DNA from 3 places in the Streptomyces sp. NPDC001410 genome. Region 1 is predicted to be linked to each of the others. Evidence: riboswitches for the same ligand, from Rfam matches in the RefSeq annotation. Region 1 holds a riboswitch; each other region holds the start of a gene.
The links. A riboswitch is a leader RNA that binds a small molecule or an ion and turns the genes downstream of it on or off. The one in region 1 is predicted to bind thiamine pyrophosphate.
Positions count from the first base shown of each region.

Region 2: it holds a riboswitch for thiamine pyrophosphate, as region 1 does, so the genes downstream of both, thiC (phosphomethylpyrimidine synthase ThiC) here and ACFY3C_RS23115 (thiamine ABC transporter substrate binding subunit) in region 1, are expected to answer to the same signal.
Region 3: it holds a riboswitch for thiamine pyrophosphate, as region 1 does, so the genes downstream of both, thiO (glycine oxidase ThiO) here and ACFY3C_RS23115 (thiamine ABC transporter substrate binding subunit) in region 1, are expected to answer to the same signal.

Region 1 covers NZ_JBIAWE010000010.1:146,453-150,782, forward strand. The annotation lists gene ACFY3C_RS23110 (ABC transporter permease) at 1-1,255, opposite strand, end outside; gene ACFY3C_RS23115 (thiamine ABC transporter substrate binding subunit) at 1,297-2,373, opposite strand; TPP riboswitch at 2,456-2,563, opposite strand; gene rlmN (23S rRNA (adenine(2503)-C(2))-methyltransferase RlmN) at 2,610-3,716, opposite strand; gene ACFY3C_RS23125 (DNA cytosine methyltransferase) at 3,912-4,330, shown strand, end outside.
Region 2 covers NZ_JBIAWE010000012.1:236,619-240,948, forward strand. The annotation lists gene thiC (phosphomethylpyrimidine synthase ThiC) at 1-1,316, opposite strand, end outside; TPP riboswitch at 1,309-1,482, opposite strand; gene ACFY3C_RS26970 (YibE/F family protein) at 1,563-3,014, shown strand; gene ACFY3C_RS26975 (SsgA family sporulation/cell division regulator) at 3,110-3,547, opposite strand; gene ACFY3C_RS26980 (IclR family transcriptional regulator) at 3,646-4,330, opposite strand, start outside.
Region 3 covers NZ_JBIAWE010000006.1:46,208-50,537, forward strand. The annotation lists gene ACFY3C_RS14110 (thiazole synthase) at 1-616, opposite strand, end outside; gene thiS (sulfur carrier protein ThiS) at 620-832, opposite strand; gene thiO (glycine oxidase ThiO) at 829-1,989, opposite strand; TPP riboswitch at 1,987-2,098, opposite strand; gene ACFY3C_RS14125 (hypothetical protein) at 2,152-2,556, shown strand; gene ACFY3C_RS14130 (NAD(P)/FAD-dependent oxidoreductase) at 2,589-3,821, shown strand; gene ACFY3C_RS14135 (Rv2175c family DNA-binding protein) at 4,020-4,330, shown strand, end outside.

The DNA.
Region 1 (4,330 bases):
GCATGGTCCGTACGACGAAGGGGGCGCCCACCAGCGCCTGCGCGAGCGGGACGAGGATCCAGGACTGCCTGAGGTCCAGCGGGGGCCTGTCCAGTGAGATGAGGAAGCCGAAGCCGACGGTCACGGCGGAGACGCCGAGGGGCAGCATGAGCAGCGCGTCGAAGCCGCGCACCAGCCGTCCGGCGTCCCTGCGGGCCAGCGCGGCGGCGGCGAGTCCGCCGATCAGCACGGCGACGGCGGTGGCGGCGACGGCGTACTCGAGGGAGGTCCACACGGCGTGCAGCGGCGCCACGAGGAAGGTGCCGCCGTCGGCGTCGGTGAGCGCCCGGTAGTAGCCGAAGCCCGGCGCGTCCAGGGAGCGCTGCACGAGCACGGCGAGCGGCAGGACCAGCAGCAGGGCGACGGTGACCAGGACCCCGGCGAGCAGCGCCCACTGCCCGGCGCCGCGCGGCCGGCGGGCGGTCACCTTCGGGTCGACGAGCCGCAGGGCGGTCTCCCGGCGCCGCACCGTCCAGGCGTGCACGGCGAGGATCGCGCCCACCGCGACGAACTGGACGAGGGTGAGAACGGCGGCCGTGGACAGGTCGAAGACCTCTGAGGTCTGGCGGTAGATCTCCACTTCGAGGGTGGAGAAGGTGGGCCCGCCGAGGATCTGCACCACGCCGAAGGAGGTGAAGGTGAACAGGAAGACCATCAGCGCGGCGGCGGCCACGGCGGGTGCGAGGGCGGGCAGCGTCACCTTCCGCCAGGCCCGCAGCGGGGACGCGCCGAGCATCCGGGCGGCCTGTTCCTGCCGGGGGTCGAGCTGGGCCCACAGTCCGCCGACCGTGCGGACGACGACCGCGTAGTTGAAGAAGACGTGCGCCAGCAGGATCGCCCACACGGTGGTGTCGAGCCGTACGCCCCACAGGCCGTCGAGGAGCCCGCCGCGGCCGACGAGCGCGAGGAACGCCGTACCGACGACGACGGTCGGCAGCACGAACGGGACCGTGACGACGGCCCGCAGCAGCTGTCTGCCCGGGAAGTCCAGGCGGGCGAAGGCATAGGCGGCGGGCAGGGCGAGCAGCAGGGTGAGCGCGGTGGAGGCGAGCGCCTGCCAGGTGGTGAACCACAGCACGTGCCGGATGTCCGGCTGGGTGACGACGTCCGCCATCCGCCCGAACTGCCAGGCGCCGTCCACCTTCAGCCCGCGCGCGACGATCGCGGCGACGGGCCAGGCGAAGAAGACGGCGAAGAACGCGACGGGCAGGGCCATGAGCCCCAGCCGCGCCGCGTTCCCGCGCGTTCGCCCCTCGGCTACTTCAGTACGAGCGACGTCCACGACTTGACCCACTGGTCGCGGTTGGCGGCGATCTTGCCGGGGGCCATGGTCTCCGGGTCCTTGGCGGCCGGCCCGTACTTCGTGAAGTCGTCGGGCACCGCGGCACCCTGCACCACCGGGTACACGAACATGTTCAGCGGCATGTCCTGCTGGAACTCCTTGGAGAGCAGGAAGTCGATGAACGCCTTGGCACCCTTGGTGTTCTTCGCGTTGCTCAGCAGCCCGGCGAACTCGATCTGCCGGAAGCAGGTGCCGGTCGCGACGCCGGTCGGGGCGGTGCTGGGCCGCTTCTTGGCGTAGATCACCTCGGCGGGCGGGGAGGAGGCGTACGACACCACGAGCGGCCGGTCGCCGCCCGCCTTCCTGCCCTCGGACGAGCCGGAGAACTCCTGGCGGTAGGCCTGCTCCCAACCGTCGACGACCTTGACGCCGTTGGCCTTGAGCTTCTTCCAGTAGTCCTGCCAGCCGTTGTCGCCGTACTGCGCGGCGCTGCCGAGCAGGAAGCCGAGGCCGGGCGAGGAGGTGGCCGCGTTCTCGGTGACGAGGAGGTTCTTGTACGCGGGCTTGGCGAGGTCGGCGAAGGTCTGCGGCGGGGTCAGCTTGTGCTCGCTGAAGTAGGCCTTGTCGTAGTTGACGCAGATGTCGCCGTAGTCGACGGGCGTGACCCGGTGCTTGTCCTTGTCGAGCTGGTAGTCGGCGCCGACGGTGCCGAGGCCCTTCGCCTCGTAGGACTGGAACAGCCCGTTGTCGAGAGCCCGGGACAGCAGGGTGTTGTCGACGCCGAAGAAGACGTCGCCCTGCGGGTTGTCCTTGGTCAGGATCGCCTTGTTGACGGCCTGACCGGCGTCGCCATTGGGCAGTACCCGGACCTTGTAGCCGGACTGCTTCTCGAAGTCCTTGAGCACGCTCTTGGAGACGAACCACGAGTCGTGGCTGACCAGGGTCACGGTCTTGGAGTCGTCCCTGGCGCCCTTGGTGTCCGTCGATCCGCACGCGGACAAGGTGAGCAGGCCGAGGCCGACCGCCGCGGCCACGAGGGTCTTGGTGTGCACGTGAGTGTCCTCCTGGGGGTTGGCCAGGAAGAACGCGGCCCTGCCCGGTCCTTCTGAGAAGAACCCGGGCAGGGCGCAACAGCATGAGTGGTGACCGAACTTCCTACCCAGAATGACCTGGGCGAGGTTCAGAGGGTCTGCGGCCCGCTTGCCGCACTCTCAGCGCTGTGGCGCTCCCCTGTCGGAATATGAAGATGTGATGAGACGTGGATGAGACGTAATCGAACGCAGCCAGATTACCGCTCGGTGGCGGCGAGCTGACCACACGCCCCGTCGATCTCCTGCCCGCGCGTATCCCGGATGGTGACCGGCACACCGTGGGCGGCGATCGCCTCCACGAACGCCTTCTCGTCCTCGGGCCGCGAGGCGGTCCACTTGGACCCCGGCGTCGGGTTCAGCGGAATCAGGTTGACGTGCACGGGCTTGCCCCTGAGCAGCCGCCCGAGCCGGTCACCACGCCAGGCCTGGTCGTTGATGTCGCGGATGAGCGCGTACTCGATCGACAGCCGGCGCCCGGACCTCTCGACGTACTCGAACCCGGCGTCCAGCACCTCGCGCACCTTCCACCGCGTGTTCACGGGGACGAGGGTGTCGCGCAGCTCGTCGTCGGGGGCGTGCAGGGAGATCGCGAGCCGGCACTTGAAGCCCTCGTCGGCGAACCGGTGGATGGCGGGCACGAGCCCGACCGTCGAGACGGTGATCCCTCGCTGCGAGAGCCCGAGCCCGTCCGGCGCGGGATCGGTCAGCGCGCGGATGGCCCCCACGACCCGGTTGTAGTTGGCGAGCGGCTCGCCCATGCCCATGAAGACGATGTTGGAAAGCCGCGCAGGCCCACCGGGCACGTCACCGTCCCGCAGAGCCCGCATGCCATCGACGATCTGATGGACGATCTCGGCGGTGGACAGATTCCGGTCGAGCCCCGCCTGCCCGGTGGCACAGAAGGGGCAGTTCATCCCGCACCCGGCCTGCGAGCTGATGCACATGGTCACCCGGTCCGGGTACCGCATCAGCACCGACTCCACGAGCGTGCCGTCGAACAGCCGCCACAGCGTCTTGCGGGTCGTCCCCTGGTCGGTCGACAGATGCCGGACGACGGTCATCAGGTCCGGGAACAGCGCCTCGCGCAGCTTGTCCCGCGAACCGGCCGGGATGTCGGTCCACTGCTCGGGGTCGTGCGCGTACCGCGCGAAGTAGTGCTGCGAGAGCTGCTTGGCACGAAACGGCTTCTCACCGACCTCGGCCACCGCCTCCTTGCGCTGGGCGGGCGTGAGGTCGGCAAGGTGCCGCGGCGGCTTCTTGGCTCCGCGCGGGGCTACGAAAGTGAGTTCTCCGGGCTTAGGCATGGCGCTACCAGTGTCGCAGATCAACTCCGGCAGCCCAGGCCAGAGCGGGGTGGGGGTGGTCACCCGCAGGTGTTCTCTGTCAACTTTGGTCGGCCGCGTACGGCCCAGAGACGGCCCAGACCCCACCTGGCTGATGCATCCCGGGCATCTCTACAGCCTCGGGACGGGCAACAAGTGTTGCGCTACTGTGGCGCGGTGAATCGCGAGTTGCCTGTGATCAGTCTCTTCTCCGGTGCAGGTGGCCTGGACTGCGCCGTTGAGCGCTGCGCCGAGCCGCCACTAACCCATGACGGCAGCGGGTCACCACTGCGTGTTGCCGTGGCAACGGACTACGACGAGACAGCTCTGCAAACACTTGCCCTGAACTTCCCTCACACCAAGACGTTGTGCGGGGACATTCAGACCACACCAACTCAAGAGATTTTGGAAGCGGGCGGGCTACAGCGTGGCGATGCCACCCTGCTTATTGGCGGACCTCCGTGCACGCCGTTCAGCAAGTCTGGTTTCTGGATCGAAGAGAAGCGAAACAGCGCCGACCCAAACGCCTCGCTACTTGATGAATATGTCCGTGTCGTTCGCGAGAGTAAGCCTGAAGCGTTCATTCTAGAGAACGT
Region 2 (4,330 bases), on a different contig from region 1:
GTGATGTGGTCGTACGCCGGGGCGACGTCCGTGGTCAGCGGGCCGAGCGTATAGAACGGAGCCTCATCGCAGATCTCCTGCTGAAGGTCGATGTTCTCCTTGATCTTGTGCATCGGGACGTGGCCCGGGCCCTCGATCATGGTCTGTACGTTGAAACGCTTGGCGATCCGGTTGAGTTCCCCGAGCGTCCGCAGCTCCGCGAACTGTGCCTCGTCGTTGGCGTCCGCGATCGAGCCCGGCCGGAGGCCGTCGCCGAGCGAGTACGTGACGTCGTAGGCGGCGAGGATCTCGCAGAGCTCCTCGAAGTTCTCGTACAGGAACGACTCCTTGTGGTGCGCGAGGCACCACGCGGCCATGATCGAGCCGCCGCGCGAGACGATGCCGGTCTTGCGGTTGGCGGTGAGCGGCACATACGGCAGGCGCACGCCCGCGTGGACGGTCATGTAGTCCACGCCCTGCTCGGCCTGCTCGATGACCGTGTCCTTGTAGATCTCCCAGGTCAGTTCCTCGGCCCTGCCGTCGACCTTCTCCAGCGCCTGGTAGAGCGGCACCGTGCCGATGGGGACGGGGGAGTTGCGCAGCACCCACTCGCGGGTGGTGTGGATGTTGCGGCCGGTGGACAGGTCCATGACCGTGTCGGCGCCCCAACGGGTCGCCCAGGTCATCTTCTCGACCTCCTCCTCGATGGAGGAAGTGACCGCGGAGTTGCCGATGTTGGCGTTGACCTTCACCAGGAACCGCTTGCCGATGATCATCGGCTCGATCTCCGGGTGGTTGACGTTGGCCGGCAGCACCGCGCGGCCCGCGGCGATCTCCTCGCGGACCACCTCGGGATCAACGTTCTCGCGGAGGGCCACGAACTCCATCTCGGGCGTGATCTCGCCGCGGCGGGCGTACGCGAGCTGTGTGACCGCCGTGCCGTCACGGCCTCGGCGCGGCTGACGCGGACGTCCGGGGAAGACCGCGTCCAGGTTGCGCAGCCCGCCGCGCGGTGAGGTGTGCTTGATCCCGTCGTCCTCGGGGCGGACGGGACGGCCGGCGTACTCCTCGGTGTCGCCGCGGGCGATGATCCAGTTCTCCCGCAGCGGCGACAGACCCCTGCGGACGTCGGTGTCGACGAGTGGATCGGTGTACGGGCCTGATGTGTCGTACAGCGTGACCGACTGCCCGTTGGTGAGGTGCACCTGGCGGACCGGCACGCGCAGGTCGGGGCGGGTGCCCTCGACGTACGCCTTGTGCCAGCCGATGGACTTCCCGGCCTCCTGGGACTTCTCGTCCTGAACGGAGGCAGGCGTGCGTGCGTCCTTGTTGGTCATGAGACCTACTCCCTACGCCGGCATTACCCGGTAACAGGTTCGGCGGTCGACGCAGCGGTTTCCGTCTGCCGATGTTTCCCGTGAAACCACGTTCCACGTGAAACATCGCGAATACGGAGGTCAGCGCCCTCTCAGCCCGGTGCTCCGAGCTCCCGCGTGTGCAAAGGTGCCTCCACGCTAGCGTCAATTCGGGCGCGGTGAACAGAGGGCCCCTGGCGTTCTTGCGATGATCTGGCGGTGACCACCATGGAGCAGTACCCGTACCCTCCCTCCGAACCGCCGCGCGGAGGCGGCTCCGGACAGGGCGGCGAACACGGCCATGACGGCCACGGGCACGGCCATGGCCATGGCCACGGGGACGGGGACAGGCACGGCCCGGGCACCGGACACGGCCACTCGCACGGGCACAGCCACAGCCATGGACCCGCCGCGCCCGTCTCCAAGCATCTGCGCAAGGTCATCGCGGCGATCCTGATCCCGTTCGCGGCCGCGGTCGTGGTCGGTCTCGTGGTGCTCTGGCCCGGGGGAGCCCCGCCGCACGAACGCACGGGCGTCGGCTTCGACCGCCAGACACAGCAGGCCACGGTCACCAAGGTGGTCGAGGTGAGCTGCAAGTCGGTGAACGCCTCGGGGGGCACCGCGACCGGCGACACCTCCACCGCCGAGGGCAACTCGGCGCAGCAACAGGCGAAAGGTACCTGCAGGAAGGCGACGATCCGCGTCGACACCGGCGACGACCAGGGCCGTACGTTCACCGAGATCGTGCAGCCGGACCAGACGCGGCAGTTGCAGGAGGGCGAGAAGGTCGTGGTCGCCTACGAGCCCTCGGCGCCGAAGAACCTGCAGTACTCCGTCACCGATGTGAACCGTAAGTTCCCGATGGCACTGCTCGCGGGGATCTTCGCGCTCGCCGTCGTGGTGGTGGGCCGGATGCGCGGTGTCATGGCGCTGGTCGCGCTGGCCGTGAGCTTCCTGGTGCTGACGCTCTTCATCCTGCCCGCGATCCTGCAGGGCTCGAATCCGCTGCTGGTGGCCGTCGTCGGGGCCAGCGCGATCATGCTCATCGCGCTCTACATGTGCCATGGACTGTCGGCCCGTACGTCGGTGGCGGTGCTCGGCACGCTGGCCTCCCTGCTGCTGATCGGCATCCTCGGCTCGGAGTTCATCGACTGGGCCGCGCTCACCGGCAACACGGACGACAACACCGGTCTGATCCACGGCCTGTACCCGTCGATCGACATGAGCGGTCTGCTGCTGGCCGGCGTCATCATCGGTTCGCTCGGTGTCCTGGACGATGTGACGGTGACCCAGACGTCGGCGGTCTGGGAACTGCACGAGGCCAATCCGGCGATGGGCTGGCGCGGGCTGTACCGGGCGGGCATCCGGATCGGCCGCGACCACATCGCCTCGGTGGTCAACACTCTCGTCCTCGCCTACGCCGGTGCCGCGCTGCCGCTGCTGCTGCTGTTCTCGATCGCCCAGAGCAGCGTGGGCACGGTCGCCAACAGCGAGCTGGTGGCCGAGGAGATCGTGCGCACGCTGGTGGGTTCGATCGGCCTGGTCGCCTCCGTCCCGGTCACCACCGCGCTCGCCGCCCTGGTGGTGTCGGCCGACCGGCCGGCACCGGACACGGCGGCCCCCGCCGGGGCACTGCCCGCTCCGGCGCGCGGCGGCAGGGGCCGGCGCCGGAAGCGGTGAGGGAGCCCGGCGGAGGCCGGAACCCAGCGAAGAAGCGTTCCTGCACAGCTGCACGCGGCATGGCGGAGCGCTGGGCGCCCCGTTGCCGCAACACCTCAGCCGGCGCTCTGTTCCTCGGCCAGGATGCGGTCCAGGGCCTCGTCGAGATGGGCGTCGAAGTCGGCCAGCGCGCCCTCCTGCCCGAGCGGTACGAGCTTGTCCGTGCGGTCGAGGAAGGCCACGAGCGGTGGAGCCGAGGAACGGAACAGGGCCTGGTCGCCGCCGACCTGAAGCCGGATCAGCACCTCGCCCAGCACCTCGGAGTCGACGGGTGCGATGTGCACGTCCCCCTCGCCGCACGGCCGTCCGACTCCGTCGATCAGCAGCTCGCGGCCGAAGGCCCAGGTCACCGGGGCATCACCGGGCAGATGGAAGGTCAGCCGCACGGCATAGGGATCACAGGTCTCGTAGCGCAACTCCACCGGAATGCGGAAGGAGAGCTCCTCCGACACGAGAAAGCTCATCATGACTTCTGCTTGTACGGATTCCCGCATCGCCTACCCCGTCAAATGACATCGACTGGCCGGGATTGGTCCCTCGACCGTAGTCAAATCTTGCTGAAAGTGCACAGCAGATCACAAGGAGTGAGTTTTCAGATACTGATAGAGGGCATCAGCGCGCCCAGATGGCGCCCGACCTCGGCCTGCAACCGCCGTGCGGCGGGCAGAAGACGGTCGGCCTGGTGAGCGGGGAGCGAGATGGCCATCGTGGCCGCCGTGGTGCCGACCGTGATCGGAATTGCCGCGCAGACCGTGCCCAGCGCGTACTCCTGACGCTCCACCACCGGGTCCATCCGCGGCATCCGGGCCAGCCGGCGCAGCAGGGCGTCGTTGTCGCGCACGGTGTACGGGGTGATGGACTGCGCCGGATAGCGGCTCAGGTGGTCCCGGCGGGCCTCCTCGTCCAGCTGGGAGAGCAGGCACTGGCCGACCGCGTGCGCGTGCCCCGTCTCGCGGAAGTCGGCCCACTCCTCGACCGCCGGGGCCTCCCGCGAGTCGGCGACGCACATGACCTCGATCTCGCCGTCCCGGTACATCGCGTAGTACACCGGCACACCGATGGAATCGCGCCAGTGCGCCAGGGTGTCGGCCACCGTGCTGCGACGTTTCTGCTGCGCTCCGCTGCTACTCAGCCGCTCGGCCGCGTCCCCGAGGAAGAACAGCCCTTTCTCGCGGCGCAGATAGCCCTCGTGCACCAGGGTGCGCAACAGGTGATAGGTCGTGGGCAGGGCGAGGCCGGTCTCGCGGGCGAGCTGCTTGGCGGGGGCGCCGTACTCG
Region 3 (4,330 bases), on a different contig from region 1:
GCATCACACCCGCACACCCCAGCTCCATCGCCAGCGCCACGTCCGACGCCGTACCTGCCCCCGCGTCCAGGATCACCGGCACGCGCGCGTGCTCCACGATCAGCTGGAAGTTGTGCGGGTTGCGGATCCCGAGCCCGGAGCCGATCGGCGAGCCGAGCGGCATCACCGCCGCACAGCCCACGTCCTCCAGCTTCCGCGCGAGCACGGGGTCGTCGTTGGTGTACGGCAGCACCGTGAACCCGTCGTCGACCAGCGTCTCCGCCGCCTCCAGCAGCTCCACCGGGTCCGGCAGCAGCGTCCGCTCGTCGGCGATGACCTCCAGCTTGATCAGGTCGGTGCCCAGCGCCTCCCGGGCCAGCCGGGCGGTCAGCACGGCCTCCCCCGCGGTGAAACAGCCGGCCGTGTTCGGCAGCACCCGGATGCCCAGCTTCTCCAGCACCGACAGCACCGAGCCGTGCACCGTGGGATCGACCCGCCGCATGGCCACCGTGGTCAGCTCCGTGCCGGAGGCGACCAGCGCCCGCTCCAGCCCGTCCAGGCTCGGTGCGCCGCCCGTACCCATGATCAGCCGGGAGCCGAGGGGCACACCGCCGAGGACGAAGGGATCGTCGGCCATGGGTCAGCCTCCTTGGACGGCGGTGAGGACTTCGACACGGTCGCCCTCGGCGAGGGCCGTGGTCGCCCACTGCGCGCGCGGGACGACGGTCTCGTTGACGGCGGCGGCCACCCCGGACGGCGCCCTGGTGAGGGTCTTCACGAGGGCGTCCAGCGCGGTGCCCGGGGCGACCTGGTGGCGCTCCCCGTTCACGGAGATGGTGACGGAGATGTTCATGCGGGCTGCTCCATGAGTGCGGCGCCGAAGCGCTCCGGCGTGAACGGACGGGCCTCCTCGGGCAGTTCACCGCCGGCCAGCAGCTCCGCCATCACGTCCCCGGTGACCGGCGTGAGCAGCACCCCGTTGCGGTAGTGCCCGGTGGCCAGCAGCAGCCCGTCGAGCCCGGACGGGCCGAGCAGCGGCGCGTTGTCCGGGGAGCCGGGGCGCAGCCCCGCCAGGGTCTCGGTGAGGGGCAGCTCGGTGATCCCCGGCACCAACTCATGGGCGTCGCGCAGCAGCTCGTACACGCCCCCGGCGGTGACGGTCGTGTCCCAGCCCAGCTCCTCGCTGGTGGCGCCGACGACCAGCTCGCCGTTCTCCCGGGGCACCAGGTACACATGGCTGCCGCGCACCATCGCCCGCACGGTGCGGCTCAGGAAGGGTGCGTACCGGCGCGGCACGGTCAGCCGCAGCACCTGGCCCTTCACCGGCCGCACGGGGGGCAGTACGTCGTCCGGGACGCCCGCGAGACGCCCGCTCAGGCTGCCGCCCGCGAGGACGACCTGCTCCGCGCTCAGCGCCGTGCCGTCCGCCGTGGTCACTCCGGTGGCCCGGCCCCGTGCGACGTCGAGCCGCTCGGCCCAGGACCGGTGGAAGACCACCCCGGCCCGCTCGCACGCGGTCACCAGGGCCGCGGCCAGCCGCCTCGGGTCGATCTGGTGGTCGCCGTCGACCCGCAGTCCGCCGCGCACCCCGGGCGCGAGCATCGGCTCCAGCCGCCGGCACTCCCGCCCGGACAGCCACTCCGACTCCAGGCCCGAACGCTGCTGGAGCGCGTGCAGTTCGCGCAGGTGGGCGCGGTCGTCGGCGTCGAGCGCGACGGCGAGCGTGCCGCAGCGGCGGTAGCCGAGGTCGTGGCCCGTCAGCTCGGTCAGCTCGGCCGCGAAGTCCGGGTAGCGGCGGGCGGACTCCAGGTTCAGGGCGAGCAGTGTCTCCTCGCCGTAGTACAGCTCGGAGACCGCGGCCAGCATCCCCGCCGCGACCCGCGCGGCCCCGCCGCCGGGCTCGGGGTCCACCACGGCCGTGGCGAGCCCGCGCTGCGCGGCCCGCCAGGCCGTGACCAGGCCGATGATTCCGCCCCCGATGACGAGGACGTCGGACGTACGTGACGACATGGGCGTCCAGCCCCTCCCTTCGCCGGCATGACCCGGATCAGGTTCGTACGGTCGGAGGCCGCCAGCCTCCCTCTCAGCCCGGTGCGTCCGGGCTCCCGCGAGTGCTTGTACGGTGGCCACCCTAGCCCGCAGCGCTCGTCACCCGTAAGGGAGCCCCGGTCCATGGCCTGCCCGCCCGTCTCCCGCCACCACCCTCGAACGAGGGGCTGCGCCCCGCCCTATAGATCTCTCGACGGACTGATCCTGGCCCCCGTGGCGGACCAGGCCCCAGGTCAGGTGGGTACCCGCACCCGGTTCGCGTACCACGAGAAGGACGGCGAGATCTGGGCCGAGTACGCGGGCGGCGACGTCGTGCGCGGCCATTTGGTCGGCACCCGGCAGGGCGACCGGCTGGACTTCCGGTACGTGCAGCTGGGACACGACGGGACCACCTCCTCGGGGCACTGCGCGTCCACCGTCGTGGAGCTGCCGGACGGGCGGGTGCGGCTGGAGGAGACCTGGGAGTGGGAGTCCCGGCCGGGCGCCGGGACCAGCGTTGTGGAACAGGTCACCGAGCACGCCCGCTGACTGACGAATTGTCAGTTGTCTATGGTGATCGGGTGAGCGAGCAGACAGCACGACAGGGCACGTCACAGGGGCGGCGCGTGGTCGTCGCGGGCGCGGGCATGGCCGGGGTGCAGACCGCGGTCGCCCTGCGCGAGCAGGGCTTCACGGGCACCGTCACGCTGATCGGCGCCGAGCCCCATCAGCCGTACGACCGGCCGCCGCTGTCCAAGGCCGTGCTGCTGGGCAAGGCCGAGGGATCCGCCTTCGACGTCGACTTCGAGTCGCTCGGCGTCGAACTGCGGCTCGGCTGCGAGGTGCTGGGCGTGCGCCCCGGCGACCACGAGCTGGACACCGAGGCCGGGCCCGTCCCGTACGACGTGCTGGTCCTCGCCACCGGCGCCGAACCGATCACGCTGCCGGGCACCGAGGGCGTGCCGGGCGTGCATCTGCTGCGCACCCTGGACGACGCCGAGCGGCTGCGGCCGGTGCTCGCCCGGCAGCACTCCATCGTGGTCGTCGGCGCCGGCTGGATCGGCGCCGAGTTCGCCACGGCGGCCCGTGAGGCGGGCTGCGCGGTGACCGTCGTCGAGGCCGCCGACCGGCCGCTCGCGGGCGCGCTGCCGCCCGAGGTGGCCGCCCCGATGGCCGCCTGGTACGCCGACAGCGGCGCCGAGCTGCGCACCCACGCGCGCGTGGAGCGCGTCGAGCCCGGCGCGGTGCTGCTCGCGGACGGCATGCGGCTGCCTGCGGACGCCGTCGTGGTCGGCATCGGCGCGCGCCCCGCCACCGCCTGGCTGGCCGGCTCGGGCGTCGAGGTGGGCGCGCACGGCGAGGTCGTGGCCGACGCCCATCTGCGCACCTCCGTCGAGGACGTGTACGCGGTCGGCGACTGCGCCTCCTTCCCCTCGGCGCGGTACGGCACCCGGCTGCTGGTCCACCACTGGGACAACGCCCTACAGGGCCCGCGTACGGTCGCCGCGAACATCCTGGGCGAGACCCCCGTGGTCTACGACCCGGTGCCGTACTTCTGGTCCGAGCAGTTCGGCCGCTTCGTCCAGTACGCCGGCCACCACCCCGCGGCCGACCGCATGGTGTGGCGCGGCGACCCCGCGGGCCCGGCCTGGACCGTCTGCTGGCTGCGCGAGGACCGGCTGGTGGCCCTGCTGGCCGTGGGCCGGCCGCGTGATCTGGCCCAGGGCCGGCGCCTGATCGAGGCGAGCCGGCGCATGGACGCCGAGGCGCTGACCGACCCGGCCAGACCGCTGAAGGACGCCACGGCCGACTGATCAACGTCTTGGGGCAGCGCTCCCAAGGGGCGCGGGGCTGAGCCGGCATGCGGCTCCGCCGCGATGGGGGTCCCCCCTGTTCGAGCGAAGCCGAGAACTTGGGGGAGCGACCAGCCACAACGGACCCGCGGACGACCGACGACACATCCCGGCACTTCCCATCGCGGCCGAACCAGCGGAGCGCCTACGCTTGTCCCTGTGACCGAGATTGACGCAAAGATCGATGCTCTCGTCCCCGCCTGGCTCACCCTCCCCGACATCGCCGAGATGCTCGACGTCGAGGTGACACGTGTGCGGCAGCTGGTCAAGGAGGGCCAGCTCATCGCCGTACGCCGAGGTGAGAACCGGGCGCTGCACGTCCCCGCCGCCTTCATCGACGGGGACAAGGTCGTCAAGGGCCTGTCCGGGACCCTGACGCTGCTGAGGGACGACGGCTTCACGGACGAAGAGATGATCGAGTGGCTCTTCACCCCCGACCCGACCCTGCCCGGCACCCCCGCGCAGGCCCT